2 regions of the Herbaspirillum sp. UBA812 genome follow, and region 2 is predicted to be linked to the other one. Evidence: predicted binding sites of a transcription regulator. Region 2 holds the regulator's gene; the other holds the start of a gene.
The links. The regulator HrcA, encoded in region 2, represses chaperone genes, less so after heat shock. The targets are predictions, from matches to a motif close to TTAGCACTCNNNNNNNNNGAGTGCTAA.
Positions count from the first base shown of each region.

Region 1: the regulator HrcA is predicted to act here: its motif matches at 2,346-2,372, upstream of groES (co-chaperone GroES).

Region 1 covers NZ_DBIC01000209.1:6,664-13,360, forward strand. The annotation lists gene groL (chaperonin GroEL) at 146-1,795, opposite strand; gene groES (co-chaperone GroES) at 1,939-2,229, opposite strand; gene B3873_RS13750 (TonB-dependent receptor family protein) at 2,615-4,726, shown strand; gene B3873_RS13755 (branched-chain amino acid ABC transporter substrate-binding protein) at 5,353-6,498, shown strand; gene B3873_RS13760 (sigma-70 family RNA polymerase sigma factor) at 6,669-6,697, shown strand, end outside.
Region 2 covers NZ_DBIC01000375.1:11,601-18,297, reverse strand. The annotation lists gene dapB (4-hydroxy-tetrahydrodipicolinate reductase) at 1-180, opposite strand, end outside; gene B3873_RS24760 (outer membrane protein assembly factor BamE) at 226-774, opposite strand; gene fur (ferric iron uptake transcriptional regulator) at 987-1,412, shown strand; gene hrcA (heat-inducible transcriptional repressor HrcA) at 1,533-2,561, opposite strand; gene B3873_RS24745 (HAD family hydrolase) at 2,632-3,360, opposite strand; gene B3873_RS24740 (NAD kinase) at 3,397-4,314, shown strand; gene recN (DNA repair protein RecN) at 4,394-6,040, shown strand; gene hemH (ferrochelatase) at 6,085-6,697, shown strand, end outside.

The DNA.
Region 1 (6,697 bases), on a different contig from region 2:
CTCAGCTGCGCGAGCTCGGAGAGGAGGCCTTGCACTCCGGCTCCGCTCCGATCGCCGCCCAACAAAAAACCCGCATCATCGCTGATGCGGGTTTTTCACTTGCAGCACAGGTCATGCAATGCATGGCCCGCAGCCGGAAGGCCAATTACATCATGCCGTCCATGCCGCCCATGCCGCCCATACCACCCATGCCGCCAGGCATGCCGGCCGGCTTGTCCTCGGTCACTTCGGCCACCAGGGCGTCGGTGGTCAGGATCAGGCTGGCCACGGAGGCAGCGTTTTGCAGAGCCGAACGGGTCACCTTGGCCGGATCCAGCACGCCCAGTTCCACCAGGTCACCGTAGGTGCCGTTGGAGGCGTTGTAGCCGAAGTTGCCCGAACCTTCCAGCACCTTGTTCACCACCACCGACGGCTCGTCGCCGGCGTTGAAGACGATCTGGCGCAGCGGCTCTTCGATGGCGCGCAGCACGATCTTGATACCGGCTTCCTGATCCGGGTTGTCACCCTTCAGGTCCTTGACGTTGGCGCGAGCGCGCAGCAGGGCAACGCCGCCGCCAGGCACGACGCCTTCTTCGACAGCAGCGCGGGTAGCGTGCAGGGCGTCTTCGACGCGGGCCTTCTTTTCCTTCATTTCGACTTCGGTGGCAGCGCCAACCTTGATCAGTGCAACACCGCCGGCCAGCTTGGCCACGCGCTCTTGCAGCTTTTCACGGTCGTAGTCGGAGGTGGCTTCGCCGATCTGGGTGCGGATCATTGCCACGCGTGCTTCGATGCCAGCGGCTTCGCCGTTGCCGTCGATGATGGTGGTGTTTTCCTTGCCGATTTCAACGCGCTTGGCTTGGCCCAGTTCAGCCAGAGTAGCCTTTTCCAGGGTCAGGCCGACTTCTTCGGCGATCACTTGGCCACCGGTCAGGATGGCGATGTCTTCCAGCATGGCCTTGCGGCGGTCGCCGAAACCAGGAGCCTTGACGGCAGCGGTCTTCAGGATGCCACGGATGTTGTTGACCACCAGGGTAGCCAGGGCTTCGCCTTCGACGTCTTCAGCCACGATCAGCAGCGGACGGCCCGCCTTGGCGACTTGTTCCAGCACCGGCAGCAGGTCACGGATGTTGGAGATCTTCTTGTCGAACAGCAGGATGAAGGGATTGTCCAGAGCGACGATCTGCTTCTCTTGGTTGTTGATGAAGTACGGCGACAGGTAGCCACGGTCGAATTGCATACCTTCGACGATGTCCAGTTCGTTTTCCAGCGACTTGCCGTCTTCCACGGTGATGACGCCTTCCTTGCCGACCTTTTCCATGGCCTTGGCGATGATGTCGCCGATGTCCGCGTCGGAGTTGGCCGAGATCGAGCCGACTTGAGCGATTTCCTTGGAGGTGGTGGTGGGCTTGGCCAGGTTCTTCACTTCACTGACGATGGCGGTGACAGCCTTGTCGATACCGCGCTTCAGGTCGGTCGGGTTGAAGCCGGCGGCGACGTACTTGAAGCCTTCGCGCACGATGGCTTGAGCCAGCACGGTGGCGGTGGTGGTACCGTCACCGGCGTTGTCGGAGGTCTTGGAAGCGACTTCCTTGACCAGCTGGGCACCCATGTTTTCCAGCTTGTCCTTCAGTTCGATTTCCTTGGCGACGGAAACGCCGTCCTTGGTCACGGTCGGGGCGCCGAAGCTGCGCTCCAGCACGACGTTGCGACCCTTGGGGCCCAGGGTGACCTTGACTGCGTTGGCCAGGATGTTGACGCCGTTGACGATCTTGGCGCGTGCTTCATCGCCGAAAATAACTTGCTTTGCTGCCATGTTGGATTCTCCAGAAATTCGGTTCAGTTCATGTCGCCGGGCTCGGGCCTGAAGGTTCAGGGAGCGCCGGTTGCTGTCTTGTTGCCGATGGCCTTCACGTTTTCTCTATCTATATAGAAGGAAAAGGAAGGCCGGATGCCGAATTACTTCTCGACGACGGCGAACAGGTCTTCTTCGCGCATGACCAGCAGTTCCTGGCCATCGATCTTCACGGCCTGGCCGGAGTACTTGCCGAACAGAACGCGGTCGCCGACCTTCACGGCCAGTTGGCGGACCTTGCCATCTTCCAGGATCTTGCCGTTGCCGACGGCCAGGACTTCGCCTTGGTCCGGCTTTTCGGTCGCTGCGTCAGGCAGAACGATACCGGAAGCAGTCTTGGTTTCCTGGTCGAGGCGCTTGACGATAACGCGATCGTGCAAAGGGCGAAGATTCATGAGAACTCCTTAATTTTCAATAAGTTAGCATTGATTGCGGCGATGCCTGCAACGGTTTTCTTCCAAATGCAGCAGACGTCACCGCATGAAAAAGGGGATTGCGCCCGGCGGCGCTGTTAGCACTCTGCCGTGACGAGTGCTAAGTATAGGGATGGGTTGGGGAATTTTCAAGGCGTCAATTGCCGTGTTTGCGCGCCTGGTCTGCGCAGCGGCACTCAAAAAAATTCGAGGTCAGTTAAGAGAAATGCAGGCATGGCTCTGAATATGTAAAAAATAGAATGCGAATCATTATTATTGCGGCTCTTTCGGATCAGTCCGGAAGAGCCTTTTTTTATAAGAAATGAACGGCGGAGGTTCGCCCGTATTTTTATTGGACCGAAATGTAATGAAGAACAATCAGGCCCCTTTCAACCATGCACGCGATCTGCGTATCGCCACTTCAACCCTTGCCTCGCTCGTGATGCTCGGCTTCCCGCTGGCCGGCATGGCGCAGCAGTCCGCGGCGCCCGAGGGGCAGTCCGGGCTGGAGCCGATCCAGGTCAGCAGCGACTGGCTAGGCACTGGCCTGGAGAGCAGCGTGAAGACCTATCCCGGTGCCCGCACCGTGCTAAAGAAGCAGGAGATCGACAGCACCGGCGCCGTCAGCATCGGCGAGGTGATGCGCCGCATTCCCGGCGTGCAGTCCAGCGACAGCGCCGGTACCTCCGGCAGCGCCATTGCCTTGAACATCGGCGTGCGCGGTCTGACCGGACGCTTTTCGCCGCGCTCCACCGTCCTGCTGGATGGCATCCCCTTGTCGGTGGCGCCCTATGGCCAGCCCCAGCTTTCGTTCGCACCCCTGAGCCTGAACAACATCGAATCGATCGATGTCATCCGTGGTGGCGGCACGGTGCGCTTCGGCCCGCAGAACGTGGGCGGCATCATCAATTTCAAGACGCGCTCCATTCCCGCCAGCGAGGGCATTTCGGGTGATGCCTCGGTGCGCTACAACAGCTACGGCAAGGGTGGTGGCAATGCGCAGTACACCGCCTTTGCCGGCGGCCAGAGCGACAATGGCCTGGGCATGGCCTTCCTGTACTCGGGCCAGGACGGCAGCGGATGGCGCGACAAGAGCGATGAGCATCTCAACGATTTTGCGCTGAAGATGCGCTACGAAATTTCCCCGCGTTCCGAACTCCACGCCAAGTTCAATTACTACGATGTGCTGAGCCGCACGCCGGGCGGCCTCACCACCGCGCAGTACGCCGCCGATCCGTTCCAGAACACGCGCAGGCGCGACAACTGGAGCGGTACCCGCAAAGGCTTCGACGTCGGTTACCTCAATACGCTGTCGGATCATCAGGAGCTGGAGATCCGGACCTACTTCAACCAGGCGACCCGCCAGAGCAGCTTGATCAACGTGACCGGCGTGCGCCTCTCGCATCAGCCGCGCAACTATGAAACGCTGGGCATCGAACCCCGCTACACCCAGCGCTTCGCCTGGGGCGGCACTACGCACGATGTCACCGTGGGTTACCGCTACATCCGCGAGCGCGGGGATGACAACATCTACAACGAAGCGGTCCGCACCGGTGTGCTGAGCGGATTCACCCAGTTCCAGAACAATACCGATGCTCATGCCGGCTACATCGATGACAAGATCGCTGTCGGCAAATGGCGCATCACGCCGGGCCTGCGTTTCGAACAGGTGCGGTCAAGCCGCTACGAAATGGGCAAGAAGGATCCTTACGAGGTGGCCAACGACAAGCTGCTGCCCTCGATCAACCTGGCCTATCTGCTCACGGAGCAATTGACCCTGTTCAGCAACTACAACACCTCCTTCGGCGTGGTGCAGAATTCGCAACTCAACACCATGTCTTCCGCCAATCCGCTGTCGCCCGAACTGGCCCGGACGATGGAAGGCGGCATGCGCTGGAAGAGCGCACGGGCCTCCGCCGAAGCCACGGTGTTCCACATCAATTTTGACAACCAGATCGTGTCGGTGCAGGGAACGACTCCCAACGTCTTCCGCAACATCGGCCGCACCCAGCATGATGGCGTCGAACTGGCGATGGACTATGCCTTCGCTCCGGACAGCCCCCTGAAAGGCTGGTCGGTCTTCGCCAACTACACCTACACCCGCGCCCTGCAGAAGTCAGGCAGCAATCCGGGCAAGGACTTGCCGTTCTATGCACGCACGACCGATACGCTCGGGGTGCGCATGCAAACCGGTCCCTGGACGCTCAACCTGTCGACCACGCATCAGGGCAGACAGTTTGCCGATGAAGCAAACACCGTCGCCGAAAGCGCCGACGGCAGCATCGGAGAAATCCCGGGCGTACGCCTCTGGAATGCGCAGGCGAGCTGGAAGGTGCCGGGCAAGAAGGGATTCGACCTCACCGCGGGCGTCAACAACCTGCTGGACCGGCGCTACTTCACCCGTACCGTGGATGGCAATCTGGGCAAGCTGGTCGGTGCGCCGCGGACTCTGTATGTGCAAGGACGTTACACATTCTGACCGTACTCCGATGAACGAAATCGCGCAAAGTCCACTGCATGCATCGTTCATCTCTCCCTTCCGCAAGCAGGGCCACGAATCCGTGGCATATGCAGAATAATTCTCGCTATGCGGGAATTTGGCTGGAGAAATGAGGCTGGCACCCCCAGCCAGCCTCGTTACAAGTGCAGCTTTCTGCTATTTCCCCACCCTTATTGGTGCACTCCTTCGCATCCCGATTCAAAAAAGTGCATAAAACGTGCGATATGAATGAAGCGCCGCGTTGGCACGGAACTCGCTCTCCCAGCCGCACCATTACGGTGTATTCTGCCCGGCGGGGCGGTGTAATGGAGGAACTGCCCCGCCTGGCCTGGCGCTGCGGCCGGGCCGCTTGCCTGCTGTGGCTCCGTCCCTTTTTATCCGGCGATGCCCCTGGGGAAAGCGCCCGAGTGGCGATGCTGCAAGGCATGGCTCGGTTTTTGCAGTAGCAGAGTCCGCAAGCAAGAACCGGTCAGCGACTGGGAGGCGCTGCGGTGCTTTCCGATCAGGTTGCCGTCCACACGGCGGTCAGAATCGGTCAGCGCACATAACAAATGGCACAACGAACTGCGTTTTCAATCTTTCATTGGAAGTAATAGGAGCAATTCATGCAAAAAATCAAAATGATTCCTGTCGCTACGGCACTGGTGGCAGCGTTCTCGTTCGCAGGGGCAGCGCAGGCACAAGAGGTCATCAAGATCGGTCACGTCGCTCCTCTGACCGGTCCCAACGCACACATCGGCAAGGACAATGAAAACGGTGCCCGCATGGCCGTGGACGAACTCAACGCCAAGGGCTTCGAGATCGGCGGCAAGAAGGTCACCTTCCAGCTGGTCCCCCAGGATGACGCTTCCGATCCGAAGCAAGCCACCACCGTGGCACAGGCCCTGGTCGATGCCAAGGTCAAGGGCGTGGTCGGCCACATGAACTCCGGCACCACCATCCCGGCTTCCAAGATCTACTTCGACGCCGGCATCCCGCAAATCTCGCCCTCGGCGACCAACCCCAAGTACACCCAGCAAGGCTTCAACACCGCCTTCCGCGTGGTGGCCAACGATGGCCAGCTTGGTGGCGTCCTGGGCCGCTACGCCGTCAATGAACTGAAGGGCAAGAACGTGGCCGTCATCGACGACCGCACTGCCTACGGTCAAGGCGTGGCTGAAGAATTCCGCAAGAGCGCCCTGGCTGCCGGTGCCACCATCGTGGCCACCCAGTACACCACCGACAAGGCTACCGACTTCAACGCCATCCTGACCTCGGTCAAGTCCAAGAAGCCGGACCTGGTCTTCTTCGGCGGCATGGATGCCGTGGCCGGCCCGATGCTGCGCCAGATGGACCAGCTGGGCGTGGCAGCCAAGTTCATGGGCGGTGACGGTATCTGCACCACCGAACTGCCGAGCCTGGCCGGTGCTGGCCTGAAGGACAGCGAAGTGGTCTGCGCCGAGGCCGGTGGCGTGACCGAAGCAGGCAAGAAGCCGCTGGAAGACTTCAAGGCTGCCTACAAGAAGAAGTTCAACCAGGACGTCGTGATCTACGCACCGTACACCTACGATGCGCTGATGACCCTGGCTGATGCCATGAAGCAGGCCGGCTCGTCCGACCCCAAGGTCTACCTGCCGGTCCTGGCCAAGATCAAGCACAAGGGCGTCACCGGTGAAATCGCCTTCGACGCCAAGGGCGACATCCTGAACGGCACCCTGACCCTGTACACCTACAAGGGCGGCAAGCGTACCCTGCTGAGCGTGGTCAAGTAATTTTGCATCAAGCTTCACCTCCGGGACCGTCACGGTTCCGGCGGGAGCAGCAGTGACAAGCCCCGGCCTTCGTGCCGGGGCTTTTTCTTTCATATCGACCAAAAGCCGCATCGACCCGCCGCCGCATTTACAGATTATAATGAGACACGTTCTCATTACATCTTGCGGTCATGGCCGACCTCGCTCCCTCCCGTCCTCA
Region 2 (6,697 bases):
TTCGATGATCACGCCGGTGGTCTTGCCCAGGAACAGGCCGGCATCGGTGCCGATGGCAGGCGAGGCGGGTGTATCCAGGGCGCCGGAGAGGTGCAGGCCCTCGGCATTGAGGATGGCTTCGATCAGCATGCGGCCCATGCGCCCGGAGGCGCCGGTCACCGCGATATTCAGTGCAGTCATGTAAAACTCGGAAGAAAGAAGTGCGAAGGACGGGGCTTGCCTGGCTTACTTGTTGGTGGCCGAGGAAGGCGCCACCGGCGAGGCGGGCTTGATCTCGCTGTCGTCCTTGGGTTTGTCGCTGAAGCCGGCCTTGGAACCGACCTTGGCGTCAGTGATCAGGGTCAGGTATTCGCTTTCGGTGGGCAGGTTCTGGCCGCCTTCGACGTGATCCAGCAGGTCATCCTTGAAGAACACCGAGACACGGCTGGTCATGATCTCGCCGTTGCCCTTGGCCAGACGGAAATCGTAGTCCCAGCGGTTGCTGTGGAACATGTCGGTCAGCAGCGGCGTGCCCAGCACGAAGCGCACCTGGTCACGGGTCAGGCCGGGGCGCAGTTGCGCCACCATTTCCTTGGAGACGAAGTTGCCTTGCTGGATGTCGATGCGGTAGGGCTTGAAGAAGCCGAACAGGCTGTTGCTCTTGCCGGTCACCTTCACGCCCGAGGTATCGGTGGGTGCTGCCTGTTCCGGTGCCTTGGTCGAGGAGCAGCCGGCCAGCGAGACGGCCAGTGCAGCCAGGACGCCGATGGCGGTGGTGTGATGACGGGACTTCATTCGGGAAAGCATGCGCATAAAGATTTCAACCGGGTTGAGCCATGAGCCTAAAGCGCTATATGATAAGCTAGAACTTACTTCTTAAATAGGCATGAGTGCGTTCCGGGTGTAAAAGGGCGTTCCCCACCGCCCCGCCGGAACGGTCCGCCAGGTCTTCCCAGTGGACCGCCGCGCCTGTTCGAGACCAGTAAAACCCGGGAACCCACTCTACCATGCCGAACAATCCATCCGAACTGAAGGCCAGCGGCCTGAAGGCGACCCTGCCGCGCCTGAAGATCCTCGAAATCTTCCAGAACACCTCCGTGCGCCATCTCAGCGCCGAAGACGTCTACAAACAATTGCTGTCCGACAACCTCGACGTTGGTCTGGCCACCGTCTACCGCGTGCTGACCCAGTTCGAACAGGCCGGCCTGCTCCAGCGCAATCACTTCGAGACCGGCAAGGCCGTCTTCGAACTCAACGAGGGCTCGCACCACGACCACCTGGTCTGCCTGGATTGCGGCAAGGTCGAGGAATTCTTCGACGCCGAAATCGAGAAGCGCCAGCTCAAGATTGCCCAGGAGCACGGTTTCGAGATCGCCGACCATGCCCTGGCCCTCTACGGTCATTGCAAAAACTGCAAGAAAGTGAAGAAGTAAGTTTGCTTCCGCTTGCCTGGCTTGATTCCGGCAAGGCTGCATGAAGGAAAATGTAAAAAAGCCATGTGAGGTCTCACATGGCTTTTTTGCGTCCTGGCCGGATGGTTGTGCTGGCCGGGATCAGTGCTGGCTCAAGGCGCTGGAAAGCAGCTTGGCGGTGATGTCGACGATGGGAATGACGCGTTCGTAGGCCATGCGGGTCGGCCCGATCACGCCCAGGGTACCGACGATGCGGCCGTTGACCTCGTAGGGGGCGGTGACGATGCTCATGTCGTCCATCGGCACCAGCTGAGATTCGCCGCCGATGAAGATCTGTACGCCCGTGGCCTTGCTGGACACATCCAGCAACTGCAAGAGCCCGGTCTTCTGCTCGAACATGTCGAACAGGCGGCGCAGCGAATTCATGTTGGAAGACAGGTCGGTCACCGACAGCAGGTTGCGTTCGCCGGAGATGACCACGTTGTTGTCGGCCTCTTCGTTCATGGCGTCGCTGCCGGCTTCGACCGCGGCCTGCATGAGCGCGGTCATGTCGTCGCGCAGCTGGCGCAGTTCGCCCTGCAGGTGGATGCGCACCTGGTCGAAGGACTGGCCGGCGTAATGCTGGTTGATGTAGTTGGCGGCCTGGGTCAGCTGGCTCGGGGTGTAGTCGACGTCGGTCAGGAGCATGCGGTTCTGCACGTCGCCGCCCTGGTCGACGATGACCAGCAGGATGCGCTTTTCCGACAGCCGCAGGAACTCGATCTGCTGGAACATCGATTCGCGCTTGGGCGTCATCACCACGCCGGCGAACTGCGACAGCGAGGACAGCACCTGGGCCGCATTGGTGATGATCTTCTGGGGCGAGCCGCTGTGCTGCAGGCGCGCCTGCAGGCGGCCTTCGAGGGCGCTCTCGTCGATGGCCTCGACGGTGAGCAGCGTGTCGACGAACATGCGATAGCCGCGCGGCGTGGGCACGCGGCCGGCCGAGGTGTGCGGGCTGGCGACGAAGCCCATCTCTTCGAGATCGGCCATGATGTTGCGGATGGTCGCCGGCGACAGTTCCAGGCCCGACAGTTTCGACAGGGCGCGCGAGCCCACTGGCTGGCCGTCGGCGATGTACCGTTCGACCAGGGCCTTCAGGAGTGTGCGGGCGCGGTTATCGAGTTGCATGGGCATATTCTAGCGGCATATCCGGTAAATGTGACGGCCGCGTCAGTTCTTCCAAAAATTGTACGAAGGTTCAGGCTTGCGCCTGCAGCCAGTCGTGCAGCTCATGCAGGTCGCGGCAGATGGCGTCGGGGGTGATGCCTTCGGGCAGGGTACGGTCGAAACGGTTCATCCATACTGCCCGCAAACCGGCCCGCTGCGCACCTTGCACGTCCAGCAGCGGATCGTCGCCGACATAGACGGTGGCTGCCGGGGCGACCTGCAGTGCCTCGCAGGCGGCGTGGAAGATGGCCGGGTCCGGTTTGGCGCGGCCGAAGCGATGCGCCGCAATCGAGACTCCGAAGTGCCCGGCCAGGCCGATGCACTCCAGGTCGGCAAAGCCGTTGGAGACCGAACCCAGCGTGAGCCGGCCCTTCATGCGCAACAGCGCCGGTTCGACGTCATCGAACAACGCCACCGTGCTGCGCGCTTCGGAGAACAGGGCCATGGCCGGATCGACCAGCGCCAGGTCCACGTCATGCTCGCGGAAGACCTCGGAGAGCGCCGTGTGGCGCAGCTTCCAGAGGTCGATGCGGTACATCGGGTTGGTCTTCATCAGGGCCATGCGGCGTTCGCGCAGGCTGGCAATGGTATGGGCCGCCACCACGGCGGGTGCATGCTCGCGCAGCCAGTCGTAGAGCAGGCCTTCGGCACGCACCAGCACCGGTTCGATGGCCCACAGGGTATCGTCGAGATCGAACAGGACCGCCTCGATGGGGGAGGGAGCGGGCGAGGAGGGCAGGGAGGAAGCGCTTGGTTTCATTACAATGTCATCTCAAATTATGGTCTAATCCGCAGCATGTGGCCCATCAAATTACCCGTTCAGGCAGCCGTACCCAAAACCGTCGCCATCGTCGGCAAGTTCCAGGCCGTCGGCATCGCGCAGATCTTGTCGGACATCGCGGTGTTCCTCGAGTCGCACGGCCACACCGTGGTCTTCGAGTCCGAGACTGCCGAGAACATCGCCCTGCAAGGCTATGACAGCATGACGCCCGAGCAGATCGGGCATCACGCCGACGTGGCCATCGTGGTCGGCGGCGACGGCACCATGCTCGGCATTGCGCGCCAGCTGGCACCCTACAACGTGCCGCTGATCGGCATCAACCAGGGGCGCCTGGGCTTCATCACTGATATCGCCCAGGACCGCATGATACCGGCTCTGGCCGACATGCTGGAAGGCAAGGTCGAAGCCGAGTCGCGTTCGCTGCTGGAAGCGCGGGTCTACCGCGAGGGCAGCGAGATCTTCCGGGCGCTGGCCCTGAACGATGTGGTGGTGGCGCGCGGCTCCACCTCCGGCATGGTCGAGCTGCGGGTGGAGGTCGATGGCCGCTTCATGTACAACCAGCGTTCCGATGGCCTCATCGTGGCCACGCCCACCGGTTCCACCGCCTATGCCTTGTCGGCCGGCGGCCCCATCCTGCATCCCAGCCTGCACGGGATCGTGATGGTGCCGATTTCTCCGCATTCGCTGTCCAACCGTCCCATCACGCTGTCGGATTCCTGCGAGATCGTGATCCAGGTGGTGGCCGGGCGCGAGGTCAGCGCCAACTTCGACATGCAATCCTTGACCAGCGTGCTGCATGGCGACCGCATCGTGATCCGCCGTTCGGCGCACAAGATCACTTTCCTGCATCCCGAGGGCTGGAGTTATTTCGATACCCTGCGCGAGAAGCTGCACTGGAATGAATACCCCTCCATAGAAGGCCGATTACAATAAGCGCGCATCAAGCCCGGCCATCGCGTGCCGGCTCGCTTGAGCATACTGGCCTGTCCGTCCAACCCGCTGCGAGACCACCATGCTGCGTACCTTAACGATTCGCGACTTCGTGATTGTCGATGCCATCGAGCTCGAATTCGCGCGCGGATTCTCCGTCTTCACCGGCGAAACCGGCGCCGGCAAATCCATCCTCATCGATGCCCTGGCGCTGGCCATGGGCGGACGGGGCGATCCCAGCGTGGTGCGCGAGGGCGCGGCCAAGGCGGATGTGAGCGCCGACTTCACCGCCACGCCGGAAGTGATGGCCTGGCTGGACGAACACGAATTCAGCGGCGAGCACGACGGCGTGCTGCTGCGCCGGGTGATCGACAATGCCGGCCGCAGCAAGGCCTACATCAACGGCAGCGCCGCCACCGCCGCGCAATTGCGCGAAGTCGGCGAGATGCTGGTGGACATCCACGGCCAGCATGCCCATCAATCCCTGATGAAAGCCGATGCCCAGCGCCAGTTGCTGGACAGCCAGGCCGGTCTGCTGGAACCTGCCCGCGAGGTGGCGGTTGCCTACAAGACCTGGCGCGCCCTGGCCCGCCAGCGTGAGCAGTTCGAGCAGGATGCGCGCAATGTGCTGCTGGAGCGCGAGCGCCTGGAGTGGCAGGTGGCCGAGCTGCACAAGCTGGCCGTCAAGCCCGGCGAATGGGCTGACATCAGCACCGAGCACAGTCGGCTGTCGCATGCCGCGGCGCTTATTGGTGGCGCGCAGGAGGCGCTGGGCGTGATCTCGGAATCGGAGTCGCCGATCCTCTCGCAACTCTCCTCGATCACGCAGAAGCTGACCAAGCTGGTCGATGTCGATATTGCCCTGAAGCCGGTGCTCGATGCGCTGGAACCGGCGCAGATCCAGCTGCAGGAAGCGGTCTATGCCTTGAATGATTATCTCGGCCGCGTTGAACTCGACCCCGCGCGCCTGCAGGAAGTGGAAGAGCGCCTGGAAGCCATCCATTCGACCGCCCGCAAATTCCACGTGCAGCCCGATGAGCTGCCCGAGGAGCATCGCAAGCTCTCCGAAGAATTGAAGCAACTGGCCGATGCCAGCGACCTCGATGCTCTGCGCGCGCAGGAAGACAAGCTCAAGCAAGCCTATCTGGCGCAGGCGCAGAAACTCTCCAAGGCGCGCGCCAAGGCCGCGGCCGCATTGGGCGAGGCGGTCACGGCCGCCATGCAGGATCTGTCGATGGCCGGTGGACGCTTCGAGATCGCGCTCAATGAAGTGGAGCCTGCCGCTTACGGGCTGGAACAGGTGGAATTCCTGGTGGCCGGCCACGCCGGCGTGGCGCCGCGCGCACTGGCCAAAGTGGCCTCGGGCGGTGAACTGGCGCGCATCTCGCTGGCCATCTCGGTGATCGCCTCGGCCGCCACCACGGTACCGACCCTGATCTTCGATGAAGTCGACAGCGGCATCGGCGGTGCCGTCGCCGAAGTGGTCGGACGGCTCTTGAAGCGTCTCGGCCAGGAGCGCCAGGTGCTGAGCGTGACGCACTTGCCGCAGGTGGCCAGCCAGGCCAACCAGCACTACCAGGTCAAGAAGCGCAGCGAGGGCGGCAAGACCCTCTCCGACATCGACGGGCTGGACCCCAAGGCGCGCGTGGAAGAAATTGCCCGCATGCTGGGCGGACTGGAAATCACGGCCACCACGCGCAAGCATGCGCGCGAGCTGCTGGCTTCCTGATCGCCTTCACACCAAGAACATCAAGAAACCCAAGCTCAACGACCATGCCCTTCCGCAAAGAACCTCCCTACACCCACGGCAGCCCGGCCTCCACCGCCGTGGTGCTGGTCAATCTCGGCACGCCCGATGCGCCCAATGCAGGCGCGCTGCGACGCTACCTCAAGCAATTCCTGTCGGACCCGCGTGTAGTGGAAATCCCGCGTGCGGTGTGGTGGTTCATTCTCAACGGCATCATCCTGCCCTTCCGCTCCTCCAAGTCGGCCGAGAAATACGCCAGCATCTGGACCGAGGAAGGCTCGCCGCTGCGCGTGCATACACAGCGCCAGGCCGCTGCGCTGGCGGTGCAACTGGCCGGGCGCGGCCATCATCAGTTGCAGGTGGTGTATGCCATGCGCTATGGCACGCCGTCGCTGCCCGAAGTGCTGGATCAGCTGAAGCAACAGGGCTGCACGCGCATCCTGGTGCTGCCGGCCTATCCGCAGTATTCGGGCACGACCACCGCTTCCATCTTCGATGCTGTCTTCGACCATTACCGGCAGGTGCGCAACATTCCCGAGCTGCGCCTGATCCGCAACTATCACGACCAGGATGCCTACATCCAGGCGCTGCGCCAGTCGGTGCTGGATCACTGGGACCTGCACGGCCGGCCGGACAAGC